DNA from 2 places in the Paraburkholderia dioscoreae genome. Region 1 is predicted to be linked to the other one. Evidence: predicted binding sites of a transcription regulator. Region 1 holds the regulator's gene; the other holds the start of a gene.
The links. Region 1 encodes LexA, which represses DNA repair genes until DNA is damaged. Its sites were predicted from a motif close to ACTGTATNNNNATACAGT; they were not measured.
Positions count from the first base shown of each region.

Region 2: PDMSB3_RS14930 (ATP-dependent helicase) is a predicted target of LexA. The motif match lies at 4,050-4,067, and genes of this name have one in related genera.

Region 1 is NZ_LR699553.1:1,920,753-1,931,204, forward strand. Features, by position in the region: gene nodI (nodulation factor ABC transporter ATP-binding protein NodI) at 1-302, opposite strand, end outside; gene PDMSB3_RS08570 (universal stress protein) at 587-1,051, shown strand; gene PDMSB3_RS08575 (DUF2939 domain-containing protein) at 1,113-1,763, opposite strand; gene PDMSB3_RS08580 (hypothetical protein) at 1,860-2,204, opposite strand; gene lexA (transcriptional repressor LexA) at 2,325-2,975, opposite strand; gene PDMSB3_RS08590 (sulfate ABC transporter substrate-binding protein) at 3,291-4,331, shown strand; gene cysT (sulfate ABC transporter permease subunit CysT) at 4,470-5,363, shown strand; gene cysW (sulfate ABC transporter permease subunit CysW) at 5,360-6,403, shown strand; gene PDMSB3_RS08605 (sulfate/molybdate ABC transporter ATP-binding protein) at 6,403-7,461, shown strand; gene PDMSB3_RS08610 (CysB family HTH-type transcriptional regulator) at 7,548-8,474, shown strand; gene PDMSB3_RS08615 (SDR family oxidoreductase) at 8,673-9,551, opposite strand; gene PDMSB3_RS08620 (GNAT family N-acetyltransferase) at 9,564-10,307, opposite strand.
Region 2 is NZ_LR699553.1:3,330,162-3,340,613, reverse strand. Features, by position in the region: gene panS (ketopantoate/pantoate/pantothenate transporter PanS) at 1-450, opposite strand, end outside; gene PDMSB3_RS14955 (MATE family efflux transporter) at 794-2,206, opposite strand; gene PDMSB3_RS14950 (hypothetical protein) at 2,205-2,390, shown strand; gene PDMSB3_RS14945 (RNA-binding S4 domain-containing protein) at 2,490-2,708, opposite strand; gene PDMSB3_RS14940 (hypothetical protein) at 3,036-3,488, shown strand; gene PDMSB3_RS14935 (hypothetical protein) at 3,606-3,869, shown strand; gene PDMSB3_RS14930 (ATP-dependent helicase) at 4,109-6,235, shown strand; gene PDMSB3_RS14925 (DUF4088 family protein) at 6,330-7,100, opposite strand; gene PDMSB3_RS14920 (AzlD domain-containing protein) at 7,386-7,709, opposite strand; gene PDMSB3_RS14915 (AzlC family ABC transporter permease) at 7,706-8,467, opposite strand; gene PDMSB3_RS14910 (helix-turn-helix transcriptional regulator) at 8,570-9,400, opposite strand; gene PDMSB3_RS14905 (CreA family protein) at 9,528-10,004, opposite strand; tRNA gene PDMSB3_RS14900 (tRNA-Asn) at 10,252-10,327, opposite strand; tRNA gene PDMSB3_RS14895 (tRNA-Asn) at 10,390-10,452, opposite strand, start outside.

The DNA of each region.
Region 1 (10,452 bases):
ACCAGCAGGTTCTCGCGCACCGTGAAGTCGGGGTCGAGATTGTCGAACTGCGGCACCACGCCGACGCGCGCCCGGGCCACGCGCGCGCGGCTGGGGATCGGCTCGCCGCACAGGCGGATCGTGCCCGCGTCCGGCGCCGCGATGCCGAGCAGCATGCGCAACGTGGTGGTCTTGCCCGCGCCGTTCGGGCCGAGCAGGCCGAAGCATTCGCCGGGGTTGACATGGAACGACAGCCCGTCGACGACCGTTTTTTCGCCGTAGCTTTTCTTGACCTCGTGAAATTCGATGGCGGCTTCAGGCATGGATCGAACGAGTCTCCGGGAAAGACATGAATGACGCGAATGGCCGGGAAGGCCGCCTATTCTAGGGCATCGGCTGCCCGGCGTCGGTTCGCTCCCGACGTTCCGGCGTGGGTTTCCTGCACTGCGGCATCGACCTGCGGACGCCGCCCGGCGGCGCGCGCACCTGTTTAGGGCGCGGCTGGCGTCCAGTAGCGCGCAGTTAGCGTTTTCCATCCCTTGCAACCTGAATTGCGGCGCACCATGATTCATTCAGATCGTGCGTCCCGCGCGAAGGGAGAAAAATCATGGCGAGCTACCAGAAAATCCTGCTGTGCTACGACGGCTCGCGCGAAGGCCGCAAAGCGTTGCGTTGCGGCGCCGACCTGGCGATGGATCTGAAAGCCGAAACTCACCTGTTGTCGGTTGTCGACATGCGTTCGAGCATTGCGCAAAGCGCGGGCCTGCTGACCGATGTGGCTTGCGGCAGCTTCGAAAAGACCGCCCGCGACATCCTCCAGGAAGGCGTGGACTGGCTCACCGAGCGAGGCGTGAGCGCACAAGGGCATTTCGCGTTCGGCCATCCGATCGACGAGATCGCCAACCTCGCCAATGAATTGCATGTCGACCTCGTGGTGGTCGGCCACCGCTGCCGTACGGGCTTGTCACGTTGGTGGATGGGTGCGGGTAATACGCCGCTGCTCGACCGCGTCTCGTGCAGCATTCTGGTGGCCTGTTCTTCTGCGCAGGAGCAACAGCAAGCAGCGGCTTGACGCACGGTCTCGGGGAGTGTGTTTGACTGGCCGGCCGCCCAAGCCTGACGACATCAGACGGTCATTCGTTCAGATTGACCGCGGCCAGCTTCCATGTGAATACGCCCTCGCGCTGAAAGATCGCCGAGTAACGTGCGTCGCCGGCGCCATGCTGGTACGTGACGACGAACTCGTTGATGCCGCGATAGCCCGCGGTGGTTTGCGGCGGTTGCGGGGGCGCGGCGTTGCCATTGCCATTGGCTGCGGTGCCAGTGGCGGGTGCTGCCGGCGCGGGTGAAGTCGCTGCGGCATCCGATGGAGTGTTCGTGGCAGCCGGCACGGGCGGCCGCTCGCCCGGATCGCCGCGCGGCGGCATGCCGTTCAACAGGGCCGCCACGCCGTCTGGGGTGGCATAGGCATCTACGAGCGGACCAATCAGCGCAACGCCGATCATCGCGCCAATGGCGGCCAATGGATTACCGTTGCTGTGTGCGTCGAGACGCCGTGTCAGCAAGCCGGCGACCTGCTGCTTCAGGCTCTCACGCAGCGCGGGAAAATCGACGTACTGATTGACCGTTTGCGCGTCGCGCGCATCGGCCGCGCGTTTGAGATTGTTCAGCGCAATATACGGCGTCGCGTACGCGAACCCGAGCGCGGCGATCACCACAATCACGAGCAGCGTGACGATCAGCGGCCGGGTAGCGCCGCCTTTGGTGCGTTTCAGAACGGCCATCGAATGGGGCTCTCCGTCAGGTGTGATCTAACGTGGACCGCCGCCACGCAAAAACGATCCCATGCGAAGCAATATCGCCACCCGATTGAAGGCCGATCAAGACTCGAATACCGCACCACGTAAGTTTGCTTCGTCGGCAATGCAGCGGTCGATCATGCGGCATACGGCGTCTACCGTGCCGACCATGATGAGCCGCGATGGGCCGTGATAGACACGCACCGGTGCGCGCCGCGCCGGCTCGGCCGTATTCAAACCCGAATTCAACGACACGCGGGCAAACGCCGGCAACGACGAGGGCAGGCTCGACGCGCTAGCAGGCGAGTCGAATAACGACGGCGTGCTGGCCGTGGGCGCCTCGATCAATGAGCAGGGCACCAGCTTGCGAAGATGGCGCAGACGACCGAACTGGCGAAAAGGCAGCAGGCGGGCAAGGCGTTCCATGAGACTCTCCAGACGATGCAACATTGATGCGGCGTTGGCGTGGCTTTCTATTCTGCCGAACGGGCAAGACGGGGCTTGGAACCAGAGCGCTTGAATTCCAGGCGCCTGGAACCAGTGTGCTTAGAACTCGCCGGGGCGAATCAGCCCGACGGCGATACCCTCCAGCGCGAACTCCGCACTGCCGGTTTCAACGAAGATGTTTTCGTAATCGGGGTTCTCGGCGATCAGTTCGAGCCCGTTCGGCCGGCGCTTCAGGCGCTTGACCGTGACGTCGTCGCCAAGCCGGGCAATGACGATCTGGCCGTCTTTGGCTTCGCTCTTCTTTTGCACCGCGAGCAGGTCGCCGTCGAAGATGCCCGCGTCGCGCATGGACAGCCCGCGCACCTTCAGCAGGTAATCGGGCTTGCTCGAGAACAGCGCCGGGTCGCACGCGTAGTGCTGCGAGATATGTTCCTGCGCGAGGATCGGGCTGCCCGCGGCAACCCGCCCGATCAGCGGCAGCGACAGTTGCATGATGCTGGCGTGCGGCAGCGTGAACTGGTGCGGCGAATCTTCCGGGCCGGCCAGCAGGCGGATGCCGCGCGACGCGCCCGCCGCGAGCTCGATCACACCCTTGCGGGCGAGCGCGCGCAGATGTTCTTCTGCCGAGTTGGCCGAGCTGAAGCCCAGTTCGGCGGCGATCTCCGCGCGGGTGGGCGGAAAGCCGGTGCGTTCAATAGCCCTGCGGATCAGATCGAAAACCTGCTGCTGTCGTGCGGTGAGTTTGGTCATGGCGCCACTGTATGGATGAACAGGTGACTGTATTTTTATACAGTATCGGGCGCAATTCAAGCTTTACTTTAAGTTCGTGCCGAAGGGTGGCGTTGCAGCGCCGTCAAAAGACGCTCCAACACCCGTTTTCGTGCCGCAACGCCTTATCCAGCTGCCATTACCACTTTTGCGTATTAAAGAATGAATAAACATTATTTTTAATGATGAAAGCGCTTCGATAGACTGGCCTCCGAGTTGGCGCTCATGTGCACGTGACCGCGACGCAGAGCAACACCACACGCTGTTTCAGCGAATTACGACGCGGAGAAAGTTGACATGAATCACCAAGGTACGGGGCTGGCGGGCAGGACGAAGAAACTCATCGTGGCGCTGGCACTGGGTGCGGCGGGCGCGCTCGGCGCGATGGCACAGGCACACGCTGCCGACACGACGCTGCTGAACGTGTCCTACGACCCGACGCGTGAGCTGTATCAGGACATCAACCAGGCGTTCGGCAAGGAATGGAAGGCGAAGACCGGCGACACGATCACTTTCAAGCAGTCGCACGGCGGCTCCGGGGCGCAGGCGCGTTCGGTGCTCGATGGTCTGCAGGCCGACGTCGTGACGCTCGCGCTCGCTTACGACATCGACGCACTGGCCAACAAGGGGCTGCTGGACAAGGGCTGGCAGAAGCGTTTGCCGGATAACGCATCGCCCTACACGTCGACGATCGTGTTTCTGGTGCGTAAGGGCAACCCGAAGCACATCAAGGATTGGGATGATCTGATCAAGCCGGGTGTCTCGATCGTCACGCCGAATCCGAAGACGTCGGGCGGCGCGCGCTGGAACTACCTCGCTGCCTGGGCGTACGCCGAGCATCAGCCGGGCGGCAATGACCAGAAGGCCAGGGAATTCGTCGGCAAGCTCTACAAGAATGCCGGCGTGCTGGATTCGGGCGCGCGCGGCGCGACCACCAGCTTCGTGCAACGCGGTATCGGCGACGTGCTGATCGCGTGGGAAAACGAAGCCTTCCTGTCGCTGAAGGAATTCGGTCCGGACAAGTTTGAGATCGTCGTGCCGTCGGTCAGCATTCTGGCGGAGCCGCCGGTTGCGGTGGTGGACAAGGTGGTCGACAGGCACGGCACGCGCAAGGTCGCCGAAGCGTATCTGAACTTCCTGTATAGCGAGGAAGGGCAGGAAATCGCGGCGAAGAACTTCTACCGTCCGCGTTCGAACAAGGTGCCGGCCGAGTTGACTGCCAAGTTTCCGAAGCTGAAGCTGTACACGGTGGACGATTCGTTCGGCGGCTGGACCAACGCGCAGAAAACACACTTTGCCGACGGCGGCGTATTCGATTCGATCTACCAGCCGCAGTAATACCGTCCATGCCTGCAACGGCATAGGCAAAGCGATACGCTCACGCGTCACTCCCAAGCGCGCCCCCAGGGGCGCGCTTTTGGCCAGCCGGGGCCCGGCGGCCGGTAACACGAGCATCAACCTGAACGAGTAACGAGCATGACGACGTTGACCTTCCGAAAACCGAGCGCGTTGCCCGGTTTTGGCCTGACACTCGGCATCACGGTGGCGTATCTGAGCCTCGTGGTGCTGATTCCGCTTGCGGCGACCTTTCTGAAGACCGCGACGCTCGACTGGGACCAGTTCGTGCGCGCGGTGAGCTCGCCGCGCGTGCTCGCGTCGTATCGCCTGACGTTCTTTTCCGCGCTCGGCGGCGCGCTGATCAATGCGGTGTTCGGCTTTCTGGTGGCATGGGTGCTGGTGCGCTACACGTTTCCGTTCAAGCGCATCGTCGATGCCGTGGTCGATCTGCCGTTCGCGCTGCCCACCTCGGTGGCCGGTATTTCGCTCGCAGCCGTGTACGCGGGCAATGGCTGGATCGGGCAGTTCCTCGAACCGCTCGGGCTGAAGATCGCGTTTACGCCGGCGGGCGTGCTGGTCGCGCTCACGTTCATCGGTCTGCCGTTCGTGGTGCGCACGGTGCAGCCGGTGCTCGAAGAGTTCGAGCGCGAACAGGAGGAAGCGGCCGCGTGCCTGGGCGCCTCGCGCTGGCTGACGTTTCGCCGCGTAGTGTTGCCGGCGGTGTTTCCGGCTCTGTTGACGGGCTTCGCGCTGGCATTCGCCCGCGCGCTCGGCGAATACGGTTCGGTGATTTTCATCGCCGGCAATGTGCCGATGAAGTCCGAAATCACCTCGCTTCTCATCATCACCAAGCTGGAGCAGTACGACTATGCGGGTGCGACTGCCATCGCGGTCGTGATGCTGGTGGTGTCGTTCCTGATGCTGTTGTTGATCAATACCTTGCAGTGGTATCTGCAGCGCCGCACGAGCCGCGGTGGCGCGGGTCCGGCGCCTGCCGCCAGTGTTGCGGCCGTCGGCGGGGGTGTGCAATGAGCCGCAGAACCGTGAATGGAGCGGACGGCGTGAATGGCGTGAGCGGCGTGAATAACGCCGCCGTGGCCGTGGCGCCGCGCGCGCCGTTGAACGTCGCGCGCCGTCCCGATCCGGTCACCGAGCCGCCCGTCGTGCGCTGGATTCTGACCGGCGTCGCGCTACTGTTTCTCGCACTGTTCCTGGTTGTGCCGCTCGTCGCCGTGTTCTATCAGGCGTTGAACAAGGGACTCGGTTTCTATCTGGAATCGCTTGCCGATCCTGACGCGCTCTCGGCGATCAAGCTCACCGTGATCACCGCCGCGATCGCCGTGCCGCTGAACCTCGTGTTCGGCCTCGCGGCTTCATGGTGTATCGCCAAGTTCGAATTCCGCGGCAAGGCGCTGCTGACCACGCTGATCGATCTGCCGTTCTCGGTGTCGCCGGTGATCTCCGGCTTGATCTATGTATTGATGTTCGGTGCGCAGGGCTGGTTCGGCCCGTGGCTGCAGGATCACAACATCCAGATCATTTTCGCGGTGCCGGGCATTGTGATGGCGACGATCTTCGTGACGTTCCCCTTTGTCGCGCGTGAGCTGATTCCGCTGATGCAGGCGCAAGGCAACGACGAAGAAGAAGCCGCGCACGTGCTCGGCGCGTCGGGCTGGCAGATCTTCCGCCGCGTCACGCTGCCCAACGTCAAATGGGGCCTGCTGTACGGCGTGATTCTGTGCAACGCGCGGGCGATGGGCGAGTTCGGCGCGGTGTCGGTGGTGTCGGGCCATATTCGCGGCCAGACCGACACCATGCCGCTGCACGTCGAAATTCTCTACAACGAGTACAACTTCTCGGCGGCGTTCGCCGTGGCGTCGGTGCTGGCGCTGCTCGCACTCGTGACGCTCGGCCTGAAGCTGCTCGCCGAGCGCCATATGTCGGCGGAACTGTCGGCCGCGCGCGATGTGCCCGCGTACGCCGGCCCCGTCACGATTCCGGCCACTGTCAGTCAAGCAACGCAAGCCACGCATGCATCGCAGCAACACCCGCTCAAGCAAGGAGAGCTGTAATGGGTATCACCGTTCGTAACCTGCAGAAGCGCTTCGGCGATTTCGTCGCGCTCGATAACGTCACACTCGACTTTCCGCCGGGTGAACTGGTTGCGCTGCTCGGGCCGTCGGGTTGTGGCAAGACCACCTTGTTGCGTGTGATCGCCGGGCTCGAATACGCGGACGGCGGCCAGGTCGTGCTGCAAGGCCAGGACGTGGCGACGGTCGGCGCGCGCGAGCGGGAAGTGGGTTTCGTGTTCCAGCATTACGCGCTGTTCCGTCATATGACGGTGTTCGAGAACGTGGCGTTCGGCCTGCGGGTGAAGCCGCGCAAGGAGCGTCCCTCGGAAGCGGTGATCCGCGAGAAGGTGCATGAGCTGCTCAAACTCGTGCAACTCGACTGGCTCGCGCAACGCTATCCGTCGGAACTGTCGGGCGGCCAGCGGCAACGGATCGCGCTCGCGCGCGCGTTGGCGGTCGAGCCGAAGGTGCTGCTGCTCGACGAACCCTTCGGCGCGCTGGATGCGAAGGTGCGCAAGGAACTGCGCAGCTGGCTGCGGCGCCTGCACGACGATCTGCATATCTCGACGATTTTCGTCACGCATGACCAGGAAGAAGCGCTTGAAGTGGCCGACCGTATCGTCGTACTGAATCGCGGGCACGTGGAGCAGGTGGGTAGTCCGCAGGACGTGTACGATCATCCGCAAACCTCGTTCGTCTACGAGTTTCTCGGCGCGGCGAACCGTCTGCATGGCAACGTCGACGCGAGCGGTTTCGTGGTGGACGGCGCGGCGCTGCCGGTGTCGATCAAGGCCGATTTCAGCGGCCCGGCGTTCGCCTATGTGCGTCCGCACGATTTGCAACTGTATCCGCAGGCGTCCGGTCATCGCGAGGGTATCGTCGTCGACGTGCGGCGCGTGGTGACGCTGGGCGGCTCGGTGCGGGTCGAACTCGCGGGCCGCGAGGGCAACCTGCTCGAAGCCGAACTCGATCGAGAAGCGTGGCGCGATCTGCAGCTCTCTATCGGCGACGGTGTGACGGCGGTGCCGCGTGCATTGCGCGTGTTTCCGGCGCAATGAGCGCCGTGCGGCTACGCGTAGCAACACGACCCGGTGTTTCAGGCAAACTCAAATAACTCAACTCTGGACGAACCGGAGACATACAGATGAATTTCCAGCAATTGCGCTTCGTGCGCGAAGCCGTGCGTCAGAACATGAATCTGACCGAGGTGGCGAACGTTCTGTACACGTCGCAATCAGGTGTGTCGAAACAGATCAAGGATCTGGAGGACGAACTCGGCGTCGATATTTTCATTCGACGCGGCAAGCGTCTGACGGGCCTCACCGAGCCGGGCAAGGCGGTGCATCAGCTGATCGAGCGGATGCTGCTCGACGCCGAGAATCTGCGCCGCGTCGCGCGCCAGTATGCCGATCAGGATAGCGGCCATCTTGTCGTGGCCACCACGCACACGCAGGCGCGCTACGCGCTGCCCAAGGTGATCCGTCAATTTACCGAGGTATTCCCGAAGGTGCATCTGGCGCTGCGCCAGGGCAGTCCGCAACAGATCGCGCAGATGATCATCAACGGCGAAGCGGACATCGGCATCTCCACCGAAGCGCTCGACCGTTTCCCGGATATCGTCACGTTCCCGTGCTATTCGTGGCATCACGTCGTGGTCGTGCCGAAGGGGCATCCGCTGGTGGGCCGGCCGAATCTGACGCTCGACGAGATCGCCGAATTCCCGATCGTCACGTACGACCAGGATTTCACGGGCCGCTCGCACATCGACCAGGCGTTCGCGAAAGCGGGTGCGTTGCCCGACGTCGTGCTGACCGCGATCGACGCCGACGTGATCAAGACGTATGTCGAACTGGGCATGGGCATCGGCGTGGTCGCGGCGATGGCCTACGACCCGAAGCGCGACACGGAACTGGTCGCGCTCGACACGCAGCATCTGTTCGAAGCGAGCACGACGCGAGTCGGTTTGCGCAAGGGCGCGTTCCTGCGCGCATACGCGTACCGGCTGATCGAGATGTTCGCGCCGCAACTGAACGAAGCGGACATCGCCGCGCAGTTGCGCGAAGCGGTCTGATGGATGCGTTGGGTCGTTGAAGGGCCGTTAGGCCCTTCACCTGGAAAAGAAGGTTGTCCTATCCGATCTTCCGCAAGGACTCCCTGGGTGCGAACCCTGCTGCGAAACGCTATCTGCAACTGGTCATCTTGTTGCGGTAGATAGCCAGGCATAAAACGGACAGTGACAGGGCGTGGCATCCCGGCCAGAGACGTATTGTCAATTGGCCGCCAAGTCCTTCAGCGGTTCGACGAACTCTCCGAGACCGAGACCTTTCATCAACTGCGTCTGGATCGACACTGCTTGAGCGTTAAGGACATCAGCGCCGAACGATTGCCCGACTACCAGGCGTGCGGGACGCGTGCCGTTTGGTTGTTCGACTACCCGCGCAATGGCTTCGGCTACGTCGTGCGGGTTCGGAGCGTCGTCACCTTCGAACAGCTCCATCAACGTCTCTACCATCTTGCCCGGAATTGCGCCGATTTCGCCGTACCCAGTACCGCGCGCGGCGTCGCCTGGCCGCTGCGCGCTCGCGAAAATATTCGTCGGATAGTTGCTGGGTTGGACGAGAACTACGTCGATGCCCAACTTCGACAACTCATAGCGGTAGCTATCGGTTAATGCTTCGATGGCGAACTTCGACGCGCCATAAAGACCGAAAAAAGGCAAGGTCACGCGGCCGAGGATCGAGCCGATATTCACAATCAAGCCGTCGCGCCGATCCCTGAAGACGGGCAACACGGCCCTCAGTGTCCGTTGGATGCCGAATACGTTCACGTCAAAGAGCGCGCGTACCTGTTCTGTCGTGAACGCTTCGGAGATTCCCGCCGAGCCGATGCCGGCGTTGTTGATGAGGACGTCGAGGCGTCCGGCCGTTTTGAGCACAGAAGTCACACCACGCTCAACGGAGACGTCGTCTGTCACGTCGAGTTCGATGACATGGATGCCCCTGGCTTGTAGCGCATTGGCATGGGGCCGGTTGCGCCCGGCGACATCACGCATGGACGCGAATACCTGGTGTCCGGCGAGCGCGAGCGTCTCGGCCGTGTCGCGGCCGAAGCCGCTGCTAGCTCCGGTAATAAGGATACATTTGGACATGGTCACTTCCTTTCACTGGTTTAACGCGTTTGAAGGACTGCGGCCAGATCCCAGATCCGGGCCAGCATGTCCGATGCGGGTAAGTTCAAACGTGCGACGCAATTCGAAGCCAAGCCGTTCATACAGCGCGATCGCGGAGAGGTTGTCGCTAAAGACGTGCAGAAACGGCGTCTCGCCTCGCCGCTCAATTTCTCCGCGCAAAGCTTTCATGAGTCGGCCCGCCAGGCCGCTTCCGCGATAGTCTTCGTCGACGCAAACGGCGCTAATCTCGAGGTACCGATCGACGTGCATCCGTTCGCCGGCCATCGCAATGAGATGCCCGCCGTCGCGAATCCCGATGTAATTGCCGGTTTCGTGCGTTCGTCTGCCGAATGGTCCGGGCTTGGTCTTCCGGACCAGATCGAGCATCTCTTTCGCATCCGCGTCACTCAAGCGGATTACCTCGTCATCCGCACTCGCTGCTTCACCGAGTGTGGAGATCATCTGGTGGATCACGCCCACGCGCGTCATGTGCAGGCCTTCGACTGGACCGACCGGTTCCCCGGATAGCAACGCGACCTGCTCATGAGGCAACAGGAGCTGACGGAGCGCCCGATATGCCGCAGGCGTTTCAGAGGCCAGTGCGGCAAAGGGCGCCACGTCCGGATCATATCGACGGGCAAGCGCATCTCCGTATCCAAGGTGTGCCTGATTCGTCGTGAGGGCCGCCCAGACCGGCCGGTCGAGGTCGGCGTCGGTGCGTATCGAACTACTCATGCTGTCTCCCTTTACTAGCGCAGCGGTGCTCCGGCGGATCAATTGAATTTCCAGCCGGCGTATTACTCTCGCTGCATCGCTACGCAGTCTAGACGGCCCGATGGGACGGAGCTATAGTCGCAAATGACATTAATGGGGCTATTTG
Region 2 (10,452 bases), 1.4 Mb from region 1:
GGCGATCGAGGCGTCCACGTAAAGACGCGTGAGCAGCGGCGTCGCGAATACGCCGACTAGCGTGGACAGCGCGCTGATCGTCACCGACAACGCGACGTCGCCACGCGCTAGATAGATCATCACGTTCGACGCCGTGCCGCTTGCCACGCTGCCTACCAGCACCATGCCGGCGGTGAGATCGGGCGGCATGCGCAGCGCCTTGGCGATCACCCATGCGGCGAGCGGCATGACGAGATAGTGCAGCACGATGCCGGCGATCACCGGCGCGGGCCGCGTGAAGACACGCTGGAAATCGGCCACGGAGAGTGTGACGCCCATCGCCAGCATGATGATGGTCAGCAGCGTGGTGACGTGCGGCGCGATGCCTGAGAACGAGGCGGGCGAGAAGTACGCCGCAATCGAAACGAGCACGGCCCAGAGCGGAAAAAGACGGGTGACGCGGGCAAGCATGGCGGGTGATCCTTGTTATGTTTTATCGCGAGAAGCAGGGTCGATCGAGCGGCGCGCCAACAGTGGTGGCGTGCTGCCGGGAATCTGCCGCGTGAGAGTGGCGAGCCGTGATGGCGGGTGATGAGCCTTCGGGCGGCGCAGGCGGCGCGGGCCTTCGTGAGGCGCGCAAGCGGGTTTTCGGCGTGCGGGCGCGGGTGTGCGTGAGTGCGCCGAAACGCGTATTTTACTTTCGCGGCGAGTTTTCCGTGCGCCTATGGTTGCGCGTGCAACCATAGGCGCCGTGCTGAAACGGCACCGGCAGGCGCCGCGCCGGGCGGCGCCGGAACGCGCCGCAAGCCAGGCTTCAAACGGATTTGGCCGGCTGCGCGCCGGGCTTCGCCGGCACGCGCCGCAGGCTCAATTTGTGAAAGCGTAGCGTCATCAGCAGCGCGACGCTCGCGAGGCCGGCGGCGAGTCCCCACCACAAGCCGCGCGCGCCCAGGCCGAAGTGAAACGCCAGCGTGTAGCCGGTCGGAAAACCGATCACCCAGTAACCGAACGCGGCGGCGATCATCGGTACGCGGGTGTCTTTCAGGCCGCGCAGACAGCCGGAACCGACCGTCTGCATGCCGTCGACGATCTGGAAGATAGCGGCCACGCCGAGCAGCGAACTCGCGAGCGCGACCGTGGCCGCGTTGGCCGGATCGTCGAGCTGCAGATAGAGGCCGACGATCCAGTGCGGCGCGGCGATCAGCACGAGGCCCGACAGCGTCATGAAGCCGACGCCGAGCGCCAGCGCGACAAACCCGGCGTGGCGCGCGGCGAGCGGCTGGCCGGCGCCGGACCAGAAGCCGACTCGCACGTTGGCCGCCTGGCCGATCGCGAGCGGCACCATGAACGCCACCGAGGCGACGTTCAGCGCGATCTGATGTGCGGCCAGTTGCGACTCGCCGAGCAGACCGACCATCAGGCCGGTGGCGAGAAAGAGCGTCGACTCGACGCCGTAGGTGATCGCGACCGGCCAGCCGATGCCGAACAGTTCGCCCATCAGCGGCACATTCGGCCGGGTGGCGACGACGAAATGGCGATAACGCGGCCGCAGGTGCAATAGCGCCATCAGCACGAGCGCGCTCAGCCAGACGGTGATCGAGGTCGCGGCCGCCGAGCCGAGAAAGCCGAGCCGCGGCAAACCATAGACGCCGTGGATCAGGCCGTAGTTGAGAAAACCGTTCACCCCGACGCTCACCAGCGAGACCCACAGCAGCCGTTTGGCCGCGCCGATCGCGGGCAGGAACGAGCGCATCAGGCCGACGCCGATCAGGCTGCCGAGCGACCCCCAGCGCAGCACCGCCGCGTACTCGCCGACGTTGTGCGCGAGCAGGGCGGGTTCGCCGAAGGCGAGCAGGATCGGCGTGGCGAACGAGAGCAGGAAGAACGCCGGCACCGACAGCAGCGCGGACAGCACGAAGCCGGTCCAGTAGATATGCGGCACGCGGCCCTCGTCCTCGGCGCCGCGCGCGTGCGACACGCTCACGCTCACGGAGGTCAGCACGCCTTGCAGCAGCGTGACCACCACGAAAAACAGGTTCGCGCCGAGGCCGCCGGCTGCGAGTGCGTCCGGGCCGAGCGAGCCGAGCAGGATCGTGTCGGTGACACCCATTGCCATTTGCGAGAGTTGCGCGATGGCGAGCGGCGCGGCGAGCCGGGCGGTGTCCGCCGCGTGGCGGGTCAGGGTTGGCGGCCTTGCGGCCACCCGGGTGAAGCCGGATTGAGTCATGGAGCGCCTGGCGGCGGAAGTGGCGATAAGCGGCAACGAGCGGCAACAAGCGAACGACAAGCACGACAGCGGGCGCGGCATTCGCGCGAGCGGTGGCGAGGGCGGCGGCTCGGTGAGCCCTGACGAAAGCACGGGACAATCGCCAGCCGAATGTGTCAGCCGATTGTTTATCTGTCGAAACTGACAGCTTATTGCCTGGGCGCCGCGCTGTCGATGGACGAAGCACGATTTTGGTGCGTGCGATCCTCCGGGTTCCCGGAGTTGCGTGGCGACGGCCTGCGGGTCAAGCCTCGTGGACCGCAATCCGCGTGTCGCCGAGCAATACGACTTGGCCCGCGCGGATTTTGCAGGTTTTACGCGTTTCGACCCGGCCGTCGACGGTGACCGCACCGTCCGCCACCATCATTTTTGCCGAGCCGCCGCTGTCCGCCAGCCCGGTTATCTTCAGGAGATTGTGCAGTTCGACGTAGTCGCCGGTGAGCGTGAAATCAAGGTTGGGCATGGCGTTTGCGCCTTCAGGCAAAGGGTTCGCATGATAAGCCAGAAGCTTGCCCTGGATGAAGTTCGAGGTGCGCGCCGAAATCGCATGCATTTCGCGTGAGTATCTGCAAGCAGATGTTATGCGCTTGTCAGAAAGTGAAACGTTGCGTAACACCGGTCGGAGGAATCGAACTTCACTCGTAAAGTGCAGGTCAGTGGGAAAGCCTGCTGGATTTATCTGGCAGCGAGTAGACCGGGCGAGGCGCGCAGAGGGCGCTCACACAGCGACTCAGGAATGTGCAGACCGGACAGGTCGCCCGCGTCACAACAACTTTAGAGAGGATTAGCCATGACCCAGATTCGTACGCTTCTGATCAGCACCGCCCTTAGCGCCGCCGCTTTCGCGGCTACCGCAGCCGTCGCGCAGACTGCGCAACCGGCAGAGGGTGCCAATGGCCAGCCGCAGGTCCAGATGCAAGGCGCCGACGTGGCCCCCGCCGCGCAGGGCGTGCAGCCGGTGACGCCGCCGCCTGCGCGTCTGACGGCGTCGGGTTCGACCGACCCGCTGGTGCAGAAGCGCGACGCCAATGCCCAGGCCAACGCTGAATATCGTGCGTCGAAGAAGGCATCCAAGGCGGAACTGAAGGAACAGCAGAAGGCAGCCAAGTCGCAGTACAAGGAACAGGTGCGCGGCGCCAAGATCAACCAGAAGGCGGACAAACAGGCCGCCAACAACGAAATGAAGATGGACATGCAAGGGCAGGCGGCCGACCAGTCGGACGGCGCTGACGTCAAGCACTAAGACTGAGCGGCAGAGCGGCAGAGCGGCGGCGCAACGGCTTGGACTGCTGCCGCCGCTTTGACGAACTTGCTTTGACGGACCGCGAGGTCCGCGCATCTCGTTTGATGGAGGTATCGCATGAGAATCACCCAGTCCGTGAAGTCCAGGATCTACGCCGCGTTGATCGCGGGTTGCCTGTCTTCTGTTGCCTTCGCGCAGGCTAGCGATCCGGCCACGGCGCCGGTCACGCATGCCGACAAGAAGGCGGCCAAGGAGCAGTCGAAGGCGGACAAGAAAGCGTCCGTCGCACAAGCCAAGGCCGACAAGAAGAAAACCGACGCGCAAGCTGACGCCGACAAGGCCAACGCCGACGCGAATGTGAAGGACGCGAAGAAGCAGTAGCAGGTTTCGCGGTAGACAAGACCGCGGCGCGGGAGCGGCTGTTCCGTTGTGGCTTCAGATCAGAGAATGGTCCGTGCGCTTTCACGCCACGGGCCATTTTTTTTGCGCTCAATTGATATACGGCGGGATAAACGTCGCTGATGAAGCACGGTCGAAAAAAAGGGGCGCTTGCCCATCGGGGTTGTATGGATATACAGTGTGCGTCGCCATACTGAATCCACCCACCGCCCAAACCGATCGTGCTCTCCGTCGCCGAATCCCCGTCGTTCGATACCGCCGCCTGGCTGGCCAGGCTCAACGACGCGCAGCGCGAAGCCGTCGAATACGGCGCCGACACGCCTACGGCGCCACCCGGCGCATTGCTGGTGATCGCGGGCGCCGGCTCGGGCAAGACCAACACGCTCGCGCATCGGGTCGCCAATCTGGTCGTGAATGGCGCCGATCCGCGCCGCATCCTGTTGCTGACCTTTTCGCGCCGCGCCGCGCTCGAAATGATTCGCCGCGTCACGCGCATTGCCGGCGCGGCGCTCGGCACGCGAGCCGCGCTCGCGCAAGGGCTGACATGGTCGGGCACGTTCCACAGCGTCGGGGCGCGGCTGTTGCGCGAGTACGCGGACCTGATCGGCCTCGCGCCGGCTTTTACGATCAACGACCGCGAGGATTCCGCCGACCTGATGAATCTGGTGCGCCACGAGCTCGGTTTGTCGGCGAAAGAGCGGCGTTTCCCGGCCAAGGGCACGTGTTTTGCCATTTATTCGCGCGTCGTGAACACCGGCGCGTCGCTCGGCCAGGTGCTCGACAAGGCGTTTCCATGGTGCCGCGAATGGGAGGCCGATCTGCGCATGCTGTTCGCTGCTTACGTCGAGGCGAAACAGAAACAGAGCGTGCTCGATTACGACGACCTGCTGCTTTACTGGTCGCATATGGCCGCCGAGCCGGCCATCGCCGCCGACCTGTCGGCGCGTTTCGACCACGTGCTGGTCGACGAATATCAGGACACCAACCGGCTGCAGGCGTCGATCCTGCTCGCGCTGAAGCCGGACGGCCGCGGCCTGACCGTGGTCGGCGACGACGCCCAGTCGATATACTCGTTCCGCGGCGCCACGGTGCGCAACATTCTCGATTTCCCCGCGCACTTCGATCCACCGGCCAAACAGGTCACGCTCGAACGCAATTACCGGTCGACTGCGCCGATTCTGGCGGCGTCGAATGCGGTGATCGAACTGGCCAGCGAGCGCTACACGAAGAATCTGTGGACGGACAAGGCGTCGGCGCAGCGCCCGCGCCTCGTGAGCGTCGCCGACGAAGCCGATCAGGCGCGCTACGTCGTCGAACAGGTGCTCGAGGCGCGCGAGCAGGGCATGAAGCTCAAGTCGCAGGCGGTGCTGTTTCGCGCCTCGCATCACAGCGCCGCGCTAGAAATTGAACTGACCCGGCGCAACATTCCGTTCGTGAAGTTCGGCGGGTTGAAGTTTCTCGATTCGGTACACGTGAAGGACGTGCTCGCCGTGCTGCGTTGGGCGGAAAATCCACGCGATCGCGTGGCCGGGTTTCGCGTCGTGCAGTTGCTGCCGGGCGTAGGGCCCGCCACGGCGGCGAAGGTGCTCGACGAAATCGTCGCGCGCGCGGGCAGCGGCAATCCCGCCGACACGGCCGGCGGCGCGCTGGCCGCGTTCGCCGCGCCGGCTCGCGCGCAGGAAGACTGGCATCCGTTCGTCAAGCTGATGTCGAGCGTGTACGGCCGCCAGACACCGTGGCCCGCCGAGTTCGAAATGGTGCGCCGCTGGTATGAGCCACATCTCGAGCGCAACCACGAGGACGCCGCGATCCGTCATGCGGACGTGTTGCAGATGGAGAGCATCGCGGGCACGTATCCGTCGCGTGAACGCTTTCTGACCGAACTGACGCTCGATCCGCCCGACGCCACCAGCGACGAATCCGGCGTCCCCCTGATCGACGAGGACTACCTGATCCTCTCCACGATCCACTCCGCGAAGGGGCAGGAGTGGCGCAACGTGTTCGTGCTGAACGGCGTGGACGGCTGCATTCCGTCCGACCTCGGCACGGGCAGCGAAGAGGAAATCGATGAGGAGCGCCGTCTGCTGTACGTGGCGATGACGCGCGCGAAAGAGGATCTGCATATCGTCGTGCCGCAGCGCTTTTACGTGCACAACCAGACGCATATGGGCGACCGTCACGTGTGGGCGTCGCGCACGCGCTTCATTCCCGCGCATCTGATGCCGTTGTTCGACGCCTATGCATGGCCGCGCGTACCGGTTCCGAGCGCGCCCACGGCGACCGGGCTTGCCGCCGCCGCGCGGGCGAAGATCGAGATAGGGGCGAAGCTCAGGAAGATGTGGGATTGAGAGGGCGCCGCAGTCGTTCTGCTCTACACGCGGCGCTTCGAGCTGATCTGCCGGCTGCCGGTGCCCCGGCGCCAGTTTCCGAAGATCTTGATCTTCAGCGCGACTGGCGTTGCTGCTGTTGCTGTGGCGCCGGACGTGGCGGCACGAAGAAGTTGCGCAGCCAGGCCGCCATGCGCGAGAACACGTCGTACGGCTCTTCCACGAAAATCTCTGGCTTGAGCAGGCGCAGGAACTCCATGATCTGCTGCGCTTCCTGCTTCTGGAACGAACCGTGCGAAATCCCCAGCCGCAGTAGCCCACGCAGTTCGCCGAGCTTTTCGCGCGCGGTGCTGCCCACGCTCGTTTCACACGCCACCTTGGCCTCGTAGACGCGCTGGCGCAGCGACTCCACCAGCCGCCAGGCCGGCGTCTGCATGACTTCCTCGAGCGCCTGAATGTCTTGCGCCGCGCTCTTGATCTGCGCCGCGAGCGGGTCGATCAGCGCGGCGTCGCCTTCCGCTTCCTTGACGATCGCCGCCGCCCACTCGCGGCATTGCTTGGCCAGCTCTTCCGGGGTCCACTCCGAGCGGGCCGCGAAGCCGAAGCCGAATTCGCCCGCCTGCCGCATCAGGATCGCGACGACGTCCGGAAATTCCTTGTCGAGCGTGCGTTTGGCCCAGGCGTACTGGCCGCCCTGCAACATCCGCTGAACCGCGTGTTCGGTCAGCGGCACCATGTTGTCGAGCAGCTTGGCGCGCAAGAAATCCTCGAACGACGGCGTCGCGAACTGCGGATCGAGCTTCAGCGAGACCCGCAGAAAAGCGTCGAAATCCTTGCGCAGTGTCGCAATGGTCTCGTCTTTGAGCGTAAGGGTGATTTGACCCATGAGTTATCCCGTTTGGTCCTGCCGCGCGGCCTTGTCGCGCCGCCCGGCCGCGCGGGCCTTGGGAGACGCGGCGTTCGATGCCGGCGCGCTTGATTCCTGCCTGTTGCCGCGTAACCAGCGGGACGTATCCCGACGAGCGGACCTCGACTGCATAACGGCGGATCTGGGGGAAACTTAAGGGTATACCGGGTGCGGGCGCCCGCTTTAGAGGGAAGCGTCGCCCGGCATGCGCGCGCTTGCCGCAAGCCGGGACGACGCGGATGCAGCCATGAATGCGGCGTGCGCTTATTTCAGCACGAGACCTTGCCAGGCAAAAAACACCGTCAGGCCGACCGCGATGGTCAGAAGCGGCCGCCGCGTCAACGCGCTGACGAGTACCGCGGCCAGTGCGCCGACCAGTTGCGGATTGCGCCAGGTCAGTTCGGCTTCGCTGCCGTGCGGGGAAACCGCCATCGGCACGATGATCGCGGTCAGCACGGTGACCGGCACGAAGCCGAGGGCGGCGCGCACGAGCGGCGGAAACACCAGCCGGTCGCCGAGCACGAAGACGGCGGCGCGGATCACCCACGTGATGGCCGCCATGCCGAGAATCAGAACGACATAGTTCATCGCGACGCCTCCGCGGTCTTGCCCGTGCCGCGCAGGTTGGGCCGCAAGGTCGACAGCAGGACGCCGACCGCCACGCCCGCGAATACCGCGCCGAGCAACCCGAGCTTGTACGGCCATGCCTGCCAGAAGAAGGCCAGCGTGCCCGCGGTGACGGCGGCCGCGATATAGCGCAACGCGACGAGTTGCGGCACGACGATCGCGATGAAGGTGGCGACCATCGCGAAATCGAGGCCGAGAGATTGCAGCCCCGGAAACGCCGCGCCGAACAACAGGCCGGCGACGGTCCAGATCTGCCAGTTCAGATACATGGCGAGACCCGCGCCGAAGAAGTAGTGCGGGCCGACCGTGCCGGGCTCCTTATGCCGGTAATGCTCCCACGCGACGGCAAAGACTTCGTCGGTGAGCAGTGCGCCGAGCGCCCAGCGCCAGCGTGCCGACAGATGCGCGACGTGCGGTGCGAGCGTGGCGCTGTACAGCACGTGACGTAGATTGACCACGAGCGTGGTCGCCCAGATTACGGCGAAACTGGCGTGGCCGGCGATCAGGCCGAGTGCGATGAACTGCGCGGAGCCGGCGAATACGACGAGCGACATCAACTGGCCGTGCCATAGGTGCAGCGGGCCGGATGCGACGAGTGTGCCGAAAATGACGCCGAAAGGTGCCGCGCCGACCATCATTGGAATGATGTCGCGCGCGCCGGCGGTGAACTCTTTTAAATGGCCTTGGCTCGTGGGCTGGCCTTCGGTGGAATGGGTCAAACTTGCCTCCTTGGTTCCGGAAGCATAGCGGGGGCGGCCGGGCGGGGCTTGTACGTTCTTGCGGCGGGCTGTGCTGGGCTTGGTGTGCTGCGCTGCTGGAGGTCAGGCGGCCTGCCAGCGTCCCGGCGGCACGCCGAACATGCGCCGGAAATGCCGCGTGAAATGGCTCTGATCGGTGAAACCGCTGGCCGCGGCGACATCCGTGACCGGCATCCCGGCGCGCAGTGGCGCGAGCGCGCGTTGCAGGCGTACCTGATTGCGCCATGCATGAGGCGGCAGACCGGTCGTTTGAGTGAAAAGACGCGCTGCGTGGAACGGCGAGAGGCTTGCCGCCCGGGCCACTTCGGCGAGCGTCATGGGTTCGGCGAGGTCGCCCGTCAAGCGCTCCTGCATGAGCGCCACGCGAGCGTCGTCGGTGGCGAGGCGCGAGCGCTCCGGCCGCGTTTGCGAATAGCGCACCAGCAGCGTGGACAACGCGTCGAGCATGGCGGCTTCGGCGGCGAGTGGGTCGTCGCCGGTTTCCAGCAGACGATGCGCTTGTGCCAGTCGCGCAGCCAGATCAGGATCGCGGATTACGCCAGGCGCAAACCACGGCAAGGCTTGCGGTTTGCCGCTGATTTCGTTGGCAAGAGTGTGGATGAACTCTACCGGCGCATACATCACGCGATACCGCCAGCCCGCCTCGACCGCCTTCGAGCCGGTGTGCAACTCGCCGGGGTTGATGATCGGCACGCTGCCGGCTTCGGCGACATAGTCGGAACCGAGATACCGATACCCCTCGGCGCCCGCGACGATCACCGGAATCGTGTACGCATCGTGCCAATGCGGCGTGAACTCGTGATCGTGGTATTCGGCCGTGAGCAGGTCCGCGCCGGGCAGAAGCGGCGTGCGCCAGTAGCGGGCGGAGTCCTGGAAACGATGGGTGGTAGTCATGGTGAAGGTCCGGCAGGACCGGTCAGTGTAGCGCGTCGGGACCGGCGCCGCTTCATCGGCCGGCGCATCATGCCGCCGCTTCACGTCGGCGCGTGGGCCGGGTGCGTTTTGCCGCCGGGTGGCGTGCTTACTTGAGCGGGATCGTGGTGCCGGCGGGCATCGGCACGGCGCTCACGCTGTTCTTCGCGCTGCCGCTGACGACCCGATCGCTGTAGGTGAGATACACCAGTGAATTGCGCTTCGCGTCGACCACCCGCACCACATGCAGCGACTTGAAGATGAACGACATGCTCACGGAGAACACGTCGGCCTGCTGTTTTATCGGACCCGTGAAATGAATCGTACCGACCTGGCGGCAGGCGATCGACGCCTCGGTGGGATCTTCAGCGATGCCGAGCGTCCCCTTGACGCCGCCGGTACGCGCCCGCGATACATAGCAGGTCACGCCCTGAACCGATGGATCGTCATAGGCCTCCACGACCACACGGTCGGAACCCGTGATGTGGAAATTGGTATTGACGCTGCCGACTTCTTCGCTGTGTGCCGACGGCAACAGAAGTGCGGCGGCCGCCGCGAGTGCGATGCGCAACAAAGTGGATTTCATGGGATCGCCAGAGATTGAGCGCCTCAGTTGGGCGCGGGATGCGTGCCGCAAACCGCCATCGTATAACGGCGAGCGGATCATGGGGCCGATACGGATGAGCCGGTTCAGCGCGCCGCCGCTCGTGACTGTTTGCGATTGCGGCGCGAGCATTGACCCGGAGATGCGCCGGCAATGTGATACGGCGTCCAGCAAAGTTGACGCGCAAAAACAAAAAGGCCCGCACGGATGCGGGCCTTTCAAAATTTTTTGGCTCCTCGACCTGGGCTCGAACCAGGGACCTACGGATTAACAGTCCGGCGCTCTACCGACTGAGCTATCGAGGAACAGCAGTACAGCTTGATCTACATAAAAAAGCCCGTCTTGGTTAACGGGCTTTTGCAATTCTTGGCTCCTCGACCTGGGCTCGAACCAGGGACCTACGGATTAACAGTCCGGCGCTCTACCGACT